Regions from separate parts of the Bradyrhizobium ferriligni genome, predicted to be linked through region 1. Evidence: predicted binding sites of a transcription regulator. Region 1 holds the regulator's gene; each other region holds the start of a gene.

Region 1 (4,094 bases):
CCCGGCGAGGGCTAAGGGATTCTGGCCGCAGGGATATTTGTCCAGATTGGCTCGCAGCGCCGCTCCAATGATTGGCCGGCGCTACGCGAAGGGAAGAATGCGATGACTGTATTGACCTGGTCCGACGATCGCGTCGAGCAGCTGAAGAAGCTCTGGGAGTCCGGCCTGTCGGCCAGCCAGATCGCGGCGGAACTTGGCAATGTGACGCGAAACGCCGTGATCGGCAAAGTGCATCGGCTCGGCCTCTCCGGCCGCGCCAAGGCACCCTCCACGGCCGCGCCGCGGCAGCGCAAGGCCCGCCCCGCCCAGCACATGATGCGGGTGGCGCGCCCGGTCTCGCGCGGCAACACCGCACTGGCGCACGCCTTCGAGGTCGAGATGGAGCCGGATCCGATCTCCTTCGACAATGTGGTGCCGATGAGCCAGCGGCTGTCGCTGCTCGAGCTCAACGAGGCCACCTGTCACTGGCCGGTCGGCGATCCCTCGAGCCCGGAATTCTTCTTCTGCGGCGGCAAGGCGCTCGCCGGCCTGCCCTATTGCGCGCATCACTCGCGCGTTGCCTACCAGCCCGCCGCCGATCGCCGCCGGCCGTCGGCGAAACCGCAGATCAAGTGAGCACTCGGGAAACCACGGAAGACCTGAAAAACAAATCCCCGCGAAAGCGGGGATTTTTTTGTGGCGCGCAGCCCGTTACATCACCGCCGTCGTCCCGGCGCAGGCCGGGACCCATAACCACGAATGCGTGTTGTTAGAAAGCCGTCCGGCCACGTGCCGATTACACCGGCCGCGGCGTATGGGTCCCGGCTCCCGTGCGCAATTGCGCACTAGGCCGGGACGACACCGTGCTGCGGGCTATGAATCCCGCAACGGCCGTTACGGCTGCGGCTCGGCCTTGGCAAAGCGGTCGTCGAGCGCGTAGCCGGCGCCGCGCACGGTGCGGATCGGATCCTGCTCGCGGCCGGGATTGAGCAGCTTGCGCAGGCGGCCGATGTGCACGTCGACGGTGCGTTCATCGATGTAGATGTCGCGGCCCCAGACGCTGTCGAGCAGCTGCTCGCGGCTGAACACGCGGCCGGGATGCTCGAGGAAGAATTCGAGCAGGCGATACTCGGTCGGCCCGAGATCGATCGGACGGCCGGAGCGCGCCACGCGGCGCTTCTCGCGGTCGAGCTCGATGTCGCCATAGGTCAGCACGGTCGCAAGCCGCTCGGGGCTCGCGCGGCGCAAGAGGCCCTTCACCCGCGCCAGCAGTTCCGGCACCGAGAACGGCTTGACGATGTAATCGTCAGCGCCGGTGGCAAGCCCGCGCACGCGCTCGCTTTCCTCGCCGCGCGCGGTCAGCATGATGATCGGAAGCTGCTTGGTCTCGGGCCGCGCCCGCAGGCGGCGGCACAGCTCGATGCCGGACAGGCCCGGCAGCATCCAGTCGAGCACCACGAGGTCGGGAACGCGCTCCTTCAGCCTCGTGTCGGCATCGTCGCCGCGCCCCACCGTCTCGACATCGTAGCCTTCCGCATCGAGGTTGTAGCGCAACAGCGTCGTCAGCGCTTCCTCGTCTTCGACTACCAGAATGCGTGCGCTCATCGGTTTAAGTTCTTTCTCTGTGGTGATCCGTTGCCCAGACGCAAACCGAAACGCTTAACTTCCTTGAGCATAGTTCCCGCGGAAACGATTTGTCGCGAGGATCGTCCAGTTTCACTCTTGCCGGTTCCGCGCTTGCCGATCATGCCTCAGTTGCCCGGCACCGTGGTGGCAAAAGTGGTCATGTCCCCCTTCGGGCGCTTGTCGGTGATCTGCTGGCCCTCGATCATGTAGAACACGGTCTCTGCGATATTGGTGGCGTGATCGCCGATCCGCTCGATGTTCTTGGCGCAGAACATCAGATGGATGCAGAACGAGATGTTGCGCGGATCTTCCATCATGTAGGTGAGCAGTTCGCGGAACAGCGAGGTGCAGATCGCATCGACCTCCTCGTCGCCCTTCCAGACGTTCATCGCCGCCGGCAGGTCGTGCGCGGCATAGGCGTCGAGCACCGACTTGACCTGCGACAGCACGAGGTCGGTCATGTGCTCGAGGCCGCGGATCAGCTTCAGCGGCTGGAAATCGCTCTCCAGCGCCGCGACGCGCTTGCCCATGTTCTTGGCGAGGTCGCCGATCCGCTCGAGGTCGGTGGCGACGCGCATCGCGCTGACGATCTCACGCAGGTCGATCGCCATCGGCTGGCGGCGCGCGATCGTCAGCACCGCGCGCTCTTCGATGTTGCGCTGCAGATTGTCGATCTCGATGTCGGCGGCGACCACGCGCTTGCCGAGCGCGACGTCGCGACGGATCAGCGCGTCGACCGACTCGGTAATCATCCGTTCGACCAGGCCGCCCATCTCGGCGACCAGGCGGGTCAACTCCTGCAGGTCGCTGTCGAATGCCTTGGCGGTATGTTCAGAAGCCATCGCTTGTCTCCCTCAACCATGTTCCCGGGGATCATGGTTTCGTGTCCTGAATTTTAGCATGACCTGATCGGAAAACCGGTTTCCACTTTTCCGGATCATGCGCCGGTCAACCGAACCGGCCGGTGATGTAGTCCTGGGTGCGCCGATCGCTCGGTGAGGTGAAGATCTTGTTGGTGTCGTCGAACTCGATCAGCTCGCCGAGATACATGAAGGCGGTCTTGTCGGAGACGCGCGCCGCCTGCTGCATGTTGTGGGTGACGATCGCGATCGTGTAGTCCTCGGAGAGCTCCTGGATCAGCTCCTCGACCTTGGCGGTCGAGATCGGGTCGAGCGCCGAGCACGGCTCGTCGAACAGGATCACCTCGGGGCGCACCGCCACGGTGCGCGCGATGCACAGGCGCTGCTGCTGGCCGCCGGAGAGCGACAGGCCGGAGGCGTTCAGCTTGTCCTTGACCTCGTTCCACAGCGCGCCGCCGCGCAGCGCCTTCTCGACCCGGTCGTCCATCTCGGACTTCGAGATCTTCTCGTAGAGGCGGATGCCGAAGGCGATGTTCTCGTAGATCGTCATCGGGAACGGCGTCGGCTTCTGGAACACCATGCCGACCCGCGCGCGCAGCAAGTTGAGGTCGAGCTTGGGGTCGAGAATGTTGGTCTGGTCCAGCATCAGCTGGCCGACCGCGCGCTGGCCCGGATAGAGGTCGTACATCCGGTTGAAGATGCGCAGCAGGGTCGACTTGCCGCAGCCGGACGGGCCGATGAACGCCGTGACGCGGTTGGTGCCGAGCGTCAGGTTGATGTTCTTCAGCGCGTGGTGCTCGCCGTAATAGAAGTTGAGGTTGCGCACCGTGACTTTCGGCGGCGCTTCCGGCAGCGGAACCTGGGGAACGTGGCCCGCGGCAGTCGTGGAGACGGAAAGCTCGGTCATTTTGCGGCCCTTTCGGCACCAAGGATACGCGCGCCGATATTCAACGCGAGCACGGTGAATGTGATGAGCAGCGCACCGCTCCACGCCAGCTCTTTCCAGTAGGCGTAGGGGCTCTGCACGAAGTTGTTGATGGTCACCGGCAGGTTGGCCATCGTCTTGGTCAGATCTAGGCTGAAGAACTGGTTCGACAGCGCGGTGAACAGCAGCGGCGCGGTCTCGCCGGCGACGCGGGCGGTCGCCAGCAGCACGCCGGTGATCAGACCCGATCGCGCCGCACGATAGGCGATCCGCTTGATCACCAGCGAACGCGGCAGGCCGAGCGCGGAGGCGGCCTCGCGCAGCGGATTGGGCACCAAGAGCAGCATGTCCTCGGTGGTGCGCAGCACGACGGGGATCACGATCACCGCGAGCGCGAGACTGCCTGCGATCGCCGAGAAGCCGCGCATCGGCACCACCACCGCACCATAGATGAACAGGCCGATGATGATCGAGGGCGCGCTGAGCAGGATGTCGTTGATGAAGCGGATCACCGAGGTCAGCTTGTCGTGCTTGCCGTATTCGGCGAGGTAGGTGCCGGCGAACAGGCCGAGCGGCGCGCCGATGCCGACGCCGATCGCGGTCATGATGACCGAGCCGACGATGGCGTTGAGCAGGCCGCCTTCGGTCGAGCCGGGCGGCGGCGTGTTCTGGGTGAACAGCTGCACGCTGAGGCCGGCGAGGCC
Region 2 (4,094 bases), on a different contig from region 1:
ACCACGCACAAGGTCAAGAAACCCGTCAAGCAGTCCGGCTTCGAAGACCCGGCATTTCGCGACGGCTATCGCGCGGCCTATGCGACAATCTACGAACGCAACGACTACGCCGCCGCGATCGATCAGTTGCACGCACTCGGCCGCGATGATCATCCGAACGTCGCGAACCTGATCGGCTATTCCTATCGCAAGCTCGGCGACTACAAGCAATCGCAGGTCTGGTACGAACGTGCGCTCAAGTCCGATCCGAACCACGTGCTGACGTGGAACTACTACGGCCTGTGGCAGATCGAACAGGGAAACCGCGACCAGGCGCAGTATCATCTGCAGCGGATCGCCGAGATCTGTGGCACCGACTGCGAGGAGTATCGGACGCTAGCGGCGGCACTGGAAAAGCCGCCGGGTACGAACCTCGTCTACTGAGCGCGTCGCGTAGCCCGCGTGAGCGGAGCGACATGCGGGGAAGGGCCGGCCCCGGATGTCGCTGTCGCTCATCCGGGCTACGCGTTTGAGCCGCGTTGTTGGCGTGTCCGTTTTTGCGGGAATTTCGCCGTTTTGGTCGGCGTGACCGGCGAGTAGCTTGCGTGCCGGGCGACCCACGCGGATACGTTGAGATCGATCATCATGACCTGGCGGCTTCTCGCGTGGAGCGGCATCGCCGTTGCCGCGCTGGTTCCAATCATTGGCGGCATCTGGCTCTTCACCCTGCCCGCCGCATCGGCGTTCCGGGTTCCGCCTCCGATCGCCAAGGCCGAGCAGGATGCAACGCTCGCGGCGCTGAAGCCGCCGAAGCGGGCGCGACCGCTGGTCGCGATCCTCGGCATCAACGACATGACCGAGACCACCGACTATCTGATGCCCTACGGCATCCTCAAGCGCGCCGATGTTGCCGATGTCATTACGCTGGCGACGGGCCCCGGTCCGGTCGCGCTGTTCCCGGTGCTGAAGGTCGAGCCTGATGCGACCATCGCCGCATTCGATGCCGCACATCCCGACGGCGCCGACTACGTCATCGTGCCGGCGATGAGCCGCGACGACGATCCCACAGTCATGCAATGGATCCGGCAGCAGGCGGAGAAAGGCGCCGTGATCGTCGCCGTCTGCGCCGGCGCCAAGGTGCTCGCCTCGACCGGCCTGCTCGACGGCAGGCGCGCCACCACGCATTGGTTTTACCTGAAGAACTGGCGCAACAAGCATCCCGAGATCCGGTATGTCGCCGACCGCCGCATCGTGGTCGACCACGGCGTCGCGACGACGACCGGGATTTCGGCGTCGATGCCGATGTCGCTGACCCTGATCGAGGCGATCGCCGGCCCCACCAGGGCTGAGGCCGTCGCGCGCGAGATCGGCCTGCCCGGCTGGGACGCGCGGCATGACAGCAACGCCTTCAAGTTCACACGTCCTTTCGCGCTGACCGCGATCCGGAACACGCTGGCGTTCTGGAACCGGGAACAGCTCGGCCTCGCGCTTGCTCCCGGCGTCGACGAGGTCTCGCTCGCGCTGGTCGCCGACAGCTGGTCGCGCACCTACCGCGCGCACGCCGTGACCTTCGCCGCGACCGGCGGCGTCGTGACCACCCGCAACGGCCTGCGCGTCTATCCGCAGGTTGTGGCGTCGGCCTGGTCCGCAGATGGCCTGCTGCCCGCAGTCGGCACCGCGCCGCCCGCGCAGGCACTCGACCGGGCGCTCGCCGGGATCGAGACACGCTATGGCCGCGGCACGGCGGATTTCGTCGCCATGCAGCTGGAATATCCAAGGGCTGACGCCGTGCAGTGAGGGATTGCGTCCCCAACAACGTATTCGATCCTCGATCCACCCCATTGTCATCTGCCTGTCATGAATTGTGCCGACACGTCAGCGCCGGACCAGTTCGGGGACACGCATGGACTATTTCAAACGCTTCAACTTCCTGTTCGCTGCGCCGGTGTTCGAGGCCGACGACCTCGAGGGCATCCGCTTCAACCAGATCATCGCCGAGATCGAGCGCTCCGGCTTCGAGGTGGTCCGCGCCCGCAAGCTGGAAGATGCCGAGATCGCGGTGCAGACCGACGCCGCGATCGGCTGCATGGTGGTCGATTGGGGCAAGAAGGGGCTTGAGGGCAAGACCGCGGCGCTGATCAACCTGATGCGCCGGCGCGGCCTCGACTTCCCGATCATCCTCCTGATCCGCCGCAAGCGGTTCGAGGACCTGCCGGTCGAGGTGCTCGATTTCATCGACGGCTACGTGTTCCTGTCCGAGGAAACCCCGCCCTTCATCGCCAAGAACCTGATCTCCAGGCTGAAGCAATATGCCGAGAATTTGAAGACGCCGTTCTTCGGCGCGCTGGTCGACTACGCCGAGGAAGGCAACCAGCTCTGGACCTGCCCGGGCCATAATGGCGGCGTGTTCTACAGCCGCAGCCCGATCGGACGGGTGTTCGTCGAACATCTCGGCGAGGCGGTGTTTCGCGACGACCTCGACAATTCCGTGCTCGACCTCGGCGACCTCCTCACCCATGAGGGGCCGGCGCTGCGGGCGCAGAAGGAGGCGGCGAGGATCTTCGGCGCCGAAAAGACCTATTTCGTGCTCAACGGCACCTCGACCTCCAACAAGGTCGCGCTCGGCTCGCTGGTCACCGACGGCGACCTCGTGCTGTTCGACCGCAACAACCACAAGGCCGCGCATCACGGCGCGCTTTTGATCGGCGGCGGCATCCCGATCTACGTGCCGACGGTGCGCAACGCCTGGGGCCTGATCGGCCCGATGCGCTGGGACCTGCTCGACGAGGGCCCGCTGCGCGACCACATCCGCAAGCATCCGCTGGTCAAAGACGAGAACGCCTGGAAGAAGGAGCGTCCGTTCCGCGTCGCCGTGGTCGAGCAGTGCACCTATGACGGCACCATCCACTCGGCCGAGATGATCCTCAAGCGGATCGGCCATCTCTGCGACTACATCCTGTTCGACGAGGCCTGGGCCGGCTTCATGAAATTCCACCCGATCTATGCCGGCCGCTTCGCGATGGGACTGTCCGATCTCGGCCCCGAGGCCCCCGGCATCATCGCGACCCAATCGACTCACAAGCAGCTCGCGAGCTTCTCGCAGGCCTCGCAGATCCACATCCGCGACCGCCACATCAAGGGCCAGAAGCGCCGGGTCGAGCACCGCCGCTTCAACGAAAGCTTCATGCAGCACGCCTCGACCTCGCCGTTCTATCCGATCTTCGCCTCGCTCGATGTCGGCGCGCAGATGATGAAGGGCCGCTCCGGCGAAGTCTTGTGGGATGACACGATCCGGCTCGGCATCGAATTGCGCAAGAAGATCCGCGCCGTGAAGCGCGAGTTCGAGGAGAAGGAGACGCGCCCCGAGCGGCGCTGGTTCTTCGAGCCGTTCGTGCCGGACCGCGTGAAGATCCCCGACGTCGCGCGCGAGAACGGCGTGCACAATGTCGCCTGGGAGACCATCTCGACCGATCAGCTCGCGACCAATCCGTCCTACTGGCAGCTCAGTCCGGGCGAAACCTGGCACGGCTTCCCCGAGCTGACCGCGGGCTTCGCCATGACCGACCCGAACAAGCTCACATTGCTGACGCCGGGCTTCGATCACGCCACCGGCGCCTACGCCGATCACGGCATCCCCGCGCCGGTGGTGGCGCAATATCTGCGCGAGAACCAGATCGTCGCCGAGAAGAACGACCTCAACTCCCTGCTGTTCCTGCTGACGCCCGGCGTCGAGGCAAGCAAGGCCGGCACGCTGGTGTCGGGGCTCGTCGCCTTCAAGAAGCTGCACGACGACAACGCGCTGATCGAGGACGTCATCCCCGAATTCTTCCGCCGCCGCCCGCAGCGCTATAGCGGGGTGCGGCTGCGCGACCTCTGCGGCGACATGCATCGCTTCTTCCGCGACGGTAGCGTCAGCACGCTGCAGGCCAGGCAATTCCTGCCCGAGCACCTGCCCGAGATCGCGATGTCGCCGCGCCAGGCCGCACAATATCTCATCCGCAACGATGTCGACTATCTGCCGATCGACCAGATCTTCGGCCGCGTCGCCGCGACGCCCTTCGTGGTCTACCCGCCCGGCATCGCCACCATCGTGCCCGGCGAGCGGCTGTCGGAAC
Region 3 (4,094 bases), on a different contig from region 1:
TGTCGGTCACCCGCGGCGTGGCGGCCTGCGAGGCCTCCGCGGTCGCCGGCTGCTCGGGTACAAAACCTTCCGCAAGCTGGGGATCGAGCAGGCGATGGGTGTAGTCGAAGGTCGGTCCCAGGATCTGGCCGCCCGGTACGTCCTTGAAGGTCGAGGAGATCCGCCGCCGCACCTGCATCTCGCCGGTGTTGACCGGCTCGGTGGCGCCAAAGCGCGGCAACGTGGCGCGGAAGGCGCGCACCAGGAAGATCGCCTCGATCATATCGCCGCGCGCCTGCTTGATCGCGAGCGCCGCGAGCTCGCGGTCGTAGAGCGAGCCTTCGGTCATCACGCGATCGACACCAAGCGCGAGCTGCTCGGAGATCTGCGCCAGCGTCACCTCGGGCACATCGCGGTCGCCGCGCCGCTCATGCGCGAGCAGCCGATGAGCATTCTCGATGGCGCGCTCGCCTCCCTTGACGGCTACATACATCGCTCACACTCCGCTTGCGATCAGCCGCGTGGTGCGCGGGATCGCCACAATGGCATCGTCATGGACCAGCACGACATCGATGCCGCGCGGGAACAGGGCTTCGTTGATCGCGAGCCGCTGGAACAGGTCGGGCGGCTTGAGCATCGCCTGCAGCACGGCGCTGCCGTCGATGCCGGGCCCTTTCAGCGCGAAGGCCGGACCCTGCGACAGGCTGTCGACCTGCAGGATCAGCGTGGTCGACCGGTCAGGATATTCGCTGCTGCCGAACGCGAAGCAATCGAGCGCCGGCAGGCTCGCGGCATCGCCGATCAAAGCGAAGCTCGCGATCGAGGAATCGGTGACCACCGGCGCGCTGGCGTGAAACTTCAGCCAGCGGGCGACGTCCGGCGTCGCCGACATCGCGGCGTCGAGCCAGATCGGCGTGTCGTGATCGAACAGCGTCAGCGCGATCGCGGCCGCGCCGCGCATCATGCCGGCGGGCGTTCCGACGCTCGCGGCGACGCGCTGCACGCTGCCCGGGCGCGCCATCGCATCCATCACGGAACGGAAAGTCGACTGCGCCGACAGCACCTTGTCGGCAAAGCCCGTGGGCATTTCGGCAATCGTCGTCATTGCATCATCCCTCACCGCGCACCATCGTGTAGAAATCGACCCGCGTGGCCGCGGTTTCCGCCGCCTTGCGGCCGCGTTCGGCGTTCATGGCGACGCGCAGCGGCGCGATCACCTTCGCCTCCACCTCGCCGGACAGCTCCGCCGACTGCACCATGGCGTCGCACAGCGCGATCATCTGCGCCTTGCGCGCGTCGCGGCCGAGCGTGTAGCCGAAGCCGACCTCGCCGGTCGCAAGCCGCACCGCCGCGCGCGACACCGTCGCCTCGCCGAGATTGAACGGCGCACCGTCGCCGCCGATCCGTCCGCGCAGCATCACAAGGCCGTTTTCCGGCTCGCGCAGGTTCTCATGCGCGGGCACCGCGATCGCCGCCAGCCTGCCGGCGATGTCGGTCGCGGCGGCGTGCGCCAGCACCGTCATCGCGGCCTTGCGCTGGGCCTGCTTGCTGTTTGGTCCGGTCGAACTCATGGTCGAACTCATGGGCAAACCTTTGGGCAACCTTGCTTGCATCAAGTTGTCTATGATACTAGACAACTTGATAGCGGAGCGCCATGACTGTTTCGTGACAAACCAAAGATTTCTGGTATCACCGCGCCATGAGCATGCAGGAAAGTTCCGGCGTCGCCTTATGGCGGCAGGTCGCCGACGGCATCGAGCGCGGCATCGCTGACGGCCGCTTCGCCGCCGGCGAAAAGCTGCCCGGCGAGATGGAGATCGCCGAGACGTACCGGGTCAACCGCCACACCGTGCGGCGGGCGCTCGCCGCATTGGCCGAACGCGGCCTGGTGCGCGCGGAGCGCGGCAGCGGCACCTATGTCGAAGCCCAGCGCCTCGCTTATCCCTTGCGCTCACGCACGCGATTTTCCGAGATCGTCGGCGCCGGCGGCCACGAGCCGCGCGGCCAGTTGATCGAGGCAGGCGACGACATTGCCAACCGCGAGATCGCCCGCGAGCTGGGCCTGAAGATCGGTGCGCCACTGATCCGGATCGAAGCGGTGCGGCTCGCCGACCGGACGCCGATCTGCGTTTCCACCACCTGGCTGTCGGCCGAGCGGTTTCCCGATGCCGGCAGCGTGTTCGCCAACGTTCGCTCGATGACCAAGCTGCTCGGACATTACGGCGTCAAGGACTACCACCGCGCCTCGACCCGGATCACCGCGGCGATCGTCGATGCGACCGACGCCGCGCGGCTCGACCTGCCGCTGGGACGGCCGGTGCTGGTGGTCGACGCCACCGACGTCGACATGCTGGACCAGCCGCTGGTGACCAAGCGCTCGCGCTTCGCCGCCGAGCGCGTCGAGTTTCTGGTCGAGAACGGCTGAGTGTGCAGCCACACTGACGGTGCACCTCTCCCCTTGTGGGAGAGGTCGGATCGCATCACTAGATGCGATCCGGGTGAGGGGTATCTCTCCGCGAACACGTCGGCTTCTGAGTTCGCGGAGAGATACCCCTCATCCGGCGCTTCGCGCCACCTTCTCCCACAAGGGGAGAAGGATTTGAGCGCATGGCGAGCTACACCACCGCCCTCTGTCCAATGATCGCAAAGCGCAGCTTGCTGGAGATGAAGTCGATCGCGGCGACCGCGATCAGGATCATCAGGATCAGGAACGATACCTTCTGCCATTCCAGCACGCGGATCTGCTCGGCGAGCTGCAATCCGATGCCGCCGGCGCCGACGATGCCGATGATGGTGGCCGAACGGGTGTTGGACTCGATGAAGTAGAGCACCTGACCGGCGATCACGGGCAGCACCTGCGGCAACAGGCCGAAGCGGATTTCGTGCAGCGCGTTGCCGCCGGACGCGCGGATGCCCTCGACCTGCTTGCGATCCGCCGCCTCGATCGCCTCCGAGAACAGCTTTCCAAACGCGCCGAAGTCCGACACCATGATCGCCAGCACGCCGGCGAACGGGCCGAGGCCGACGACGTTGATCCAGACCAGCGCCCAGATCAGCGTATCGACGCCGCGGATCGAATCGAGGAAGCGGCGCACCGGAAAGCGGATCAGGTTCGAGGGGATGATGTTGCGCGCCGCCAGCAGACTGACCGGCAGCGCCAGCAGCGCGGCAAGCGTGGTGCCGAGCACCGCGATCGACAGCGTCTCGCCGAGCGCCTGCATGTAGAGCGGAAACGACGAGCCCGGATTCGGCGGGAGCATCAGCATGGTGATCCAGCCGAGCTGGCCGAGGCCCGCGATCAGCCTGGACGGCGAGAAATCGAGATCGACCAGTCCGAACACGAAGATCGCGAGCGCCGCCGCGATCATGGCCGGCATCGCCAGCCGTGCCGATGCGGGACGTTCGAAGACGCCGGGGTACTTCGCGCGCAGTTCCGTGGTGTCCGGCCTCGGCATCTGGCTCATCGACGGGTCTCCTTGCCGAACAGCCGGCCGCGCAGCCAGCCGGTCGAGATGTCGATGATGAAGACGGTGACGATGATGGTGATGAGGATGGCGCTGACGTCGGAATAGTAGAACTTGCGGATCGCGACCACCAGCTCCTGGCCGATGCCGCCAGCGCCGACGAAGCCCATCACCGACGCCTCGCGGACGTTGATCTCGAAGCGCAGCAGCGCATAGCTGGCATAGCCGGCCGAGACCTGCGGCAGCACGGCAAAGCGCATGCAGGACAGCCAGCTCGCGCCGGTGGAGCGGATGCCCTCGACCGGCTTCATGTCGGCGTTCTCGACGATCTCGGCGAACAACTTGCCCAGCGCCCCGGTGGTGTGGATCGCGATCGCCAGTACGCCGGCCATCGGCCCGAGGCCGAACGCGATCACGAAGATCAGCGCGAACACGATGCCGGGAACGGTGCGCGCGAGTTCCAGCAGGCGGCGGATCGTGAAACGTACCCACGGGCCCGGCGACGTATTCTGGGCCGCGAAGAAATTGAGCGCGAAGGCGAGCACGGCACCCGTCAGCGTGCCGACATAGCTGATCAGGATCGTCTCGCCGAGCATCTTCAGCCATTTATGCCAACCCCAGAACCATTCGGCGGGATCGGTCCAGACCCGC

Evidence for each region. The regulator PhoB, encoded in region 1, activates phosphate uptake and scavenging genes when phosphate is short. The targets are predictions, from matches to a motif close to TGTCATNNANCTGTCAT.
Region 2: AC1VNY_RS21690 (Orn/Lys/Arg family decarboxylase) is a predicted target of PhoB. The motif match lies at 1,822-1,838, and genes of this name have one in related genera.
Region 3: phnF (phosphonate metabolism transcriptional regulator PhnF) is a predicted target of PhoB. The motif match lies at 1,634-1,650, and genes of this name have one in related genera.

What each region holds. Positions count from the first base shown of each region.
Region 1 is NZ_JBXEJO010000018.1:55,873-59,966, forward strand. Features, by position in the region: gene AC1VNY_RS13065 (GcrA family cell cycle regulator) at 103-615, shown strand; gene phoB (phosphate regulon transcriptional regulator PhoB) at 874-1,584, opposite strand; gene phoU (phosphate signaling complex protein PhoU) at 1,731-2,447, opposite strand; gene pstB (phosphate ABC transporter ATP-binding protein PstB) at 2,554-3,372, opposite strand; gene pstA (phosphate ABC transporter permease PstA) at 3,369-4,094, opposite strand, start outside.
Region 2 is NZ_JBXEJO010000036.1:88-4,181, forward strand. Features, by position in the region: partial or broken gene AC1VNY_RS21680 (tetratricopeptide repeat protein) at 1-423, shown strand, start outside; gene AC1VNY_RS21685 (DJ-1/PfpI family protein) at 625-1,776, shown strand; gene AC1VNY_RS21690 (Orn/Lys/Arg family decarboxylase) at 1,883-4,094, shown strand, end outside.
Region 3 is NZ_JBXEJO010000086.1:21,820-25,913, forward strand. Features, by position in the region: gene AC1VNY_RS36335 (carbon-phosphorus lyase complex subunit) at 1-472, opposite strand, end outside; gene phnH (phosphonate C-P lyase system protein PhnH) at 476-1,084, opposite strand; gene phnG (phosphonate C-P lyase system protein PhnG) at 1,089-1,550, opposite strand; gene phnF (phosphonate metabolism transcriptional regulator PhnF) at 1,679-2,404, shown strand; gene phnE (phosphonate ABC transporter, permease protein PhnE) at 2,595-3,443, opposite strand; gene phnE (phosphonate ABC transporter, permease protein PhnE) at 3,440-4,094, opposite strand, start outside.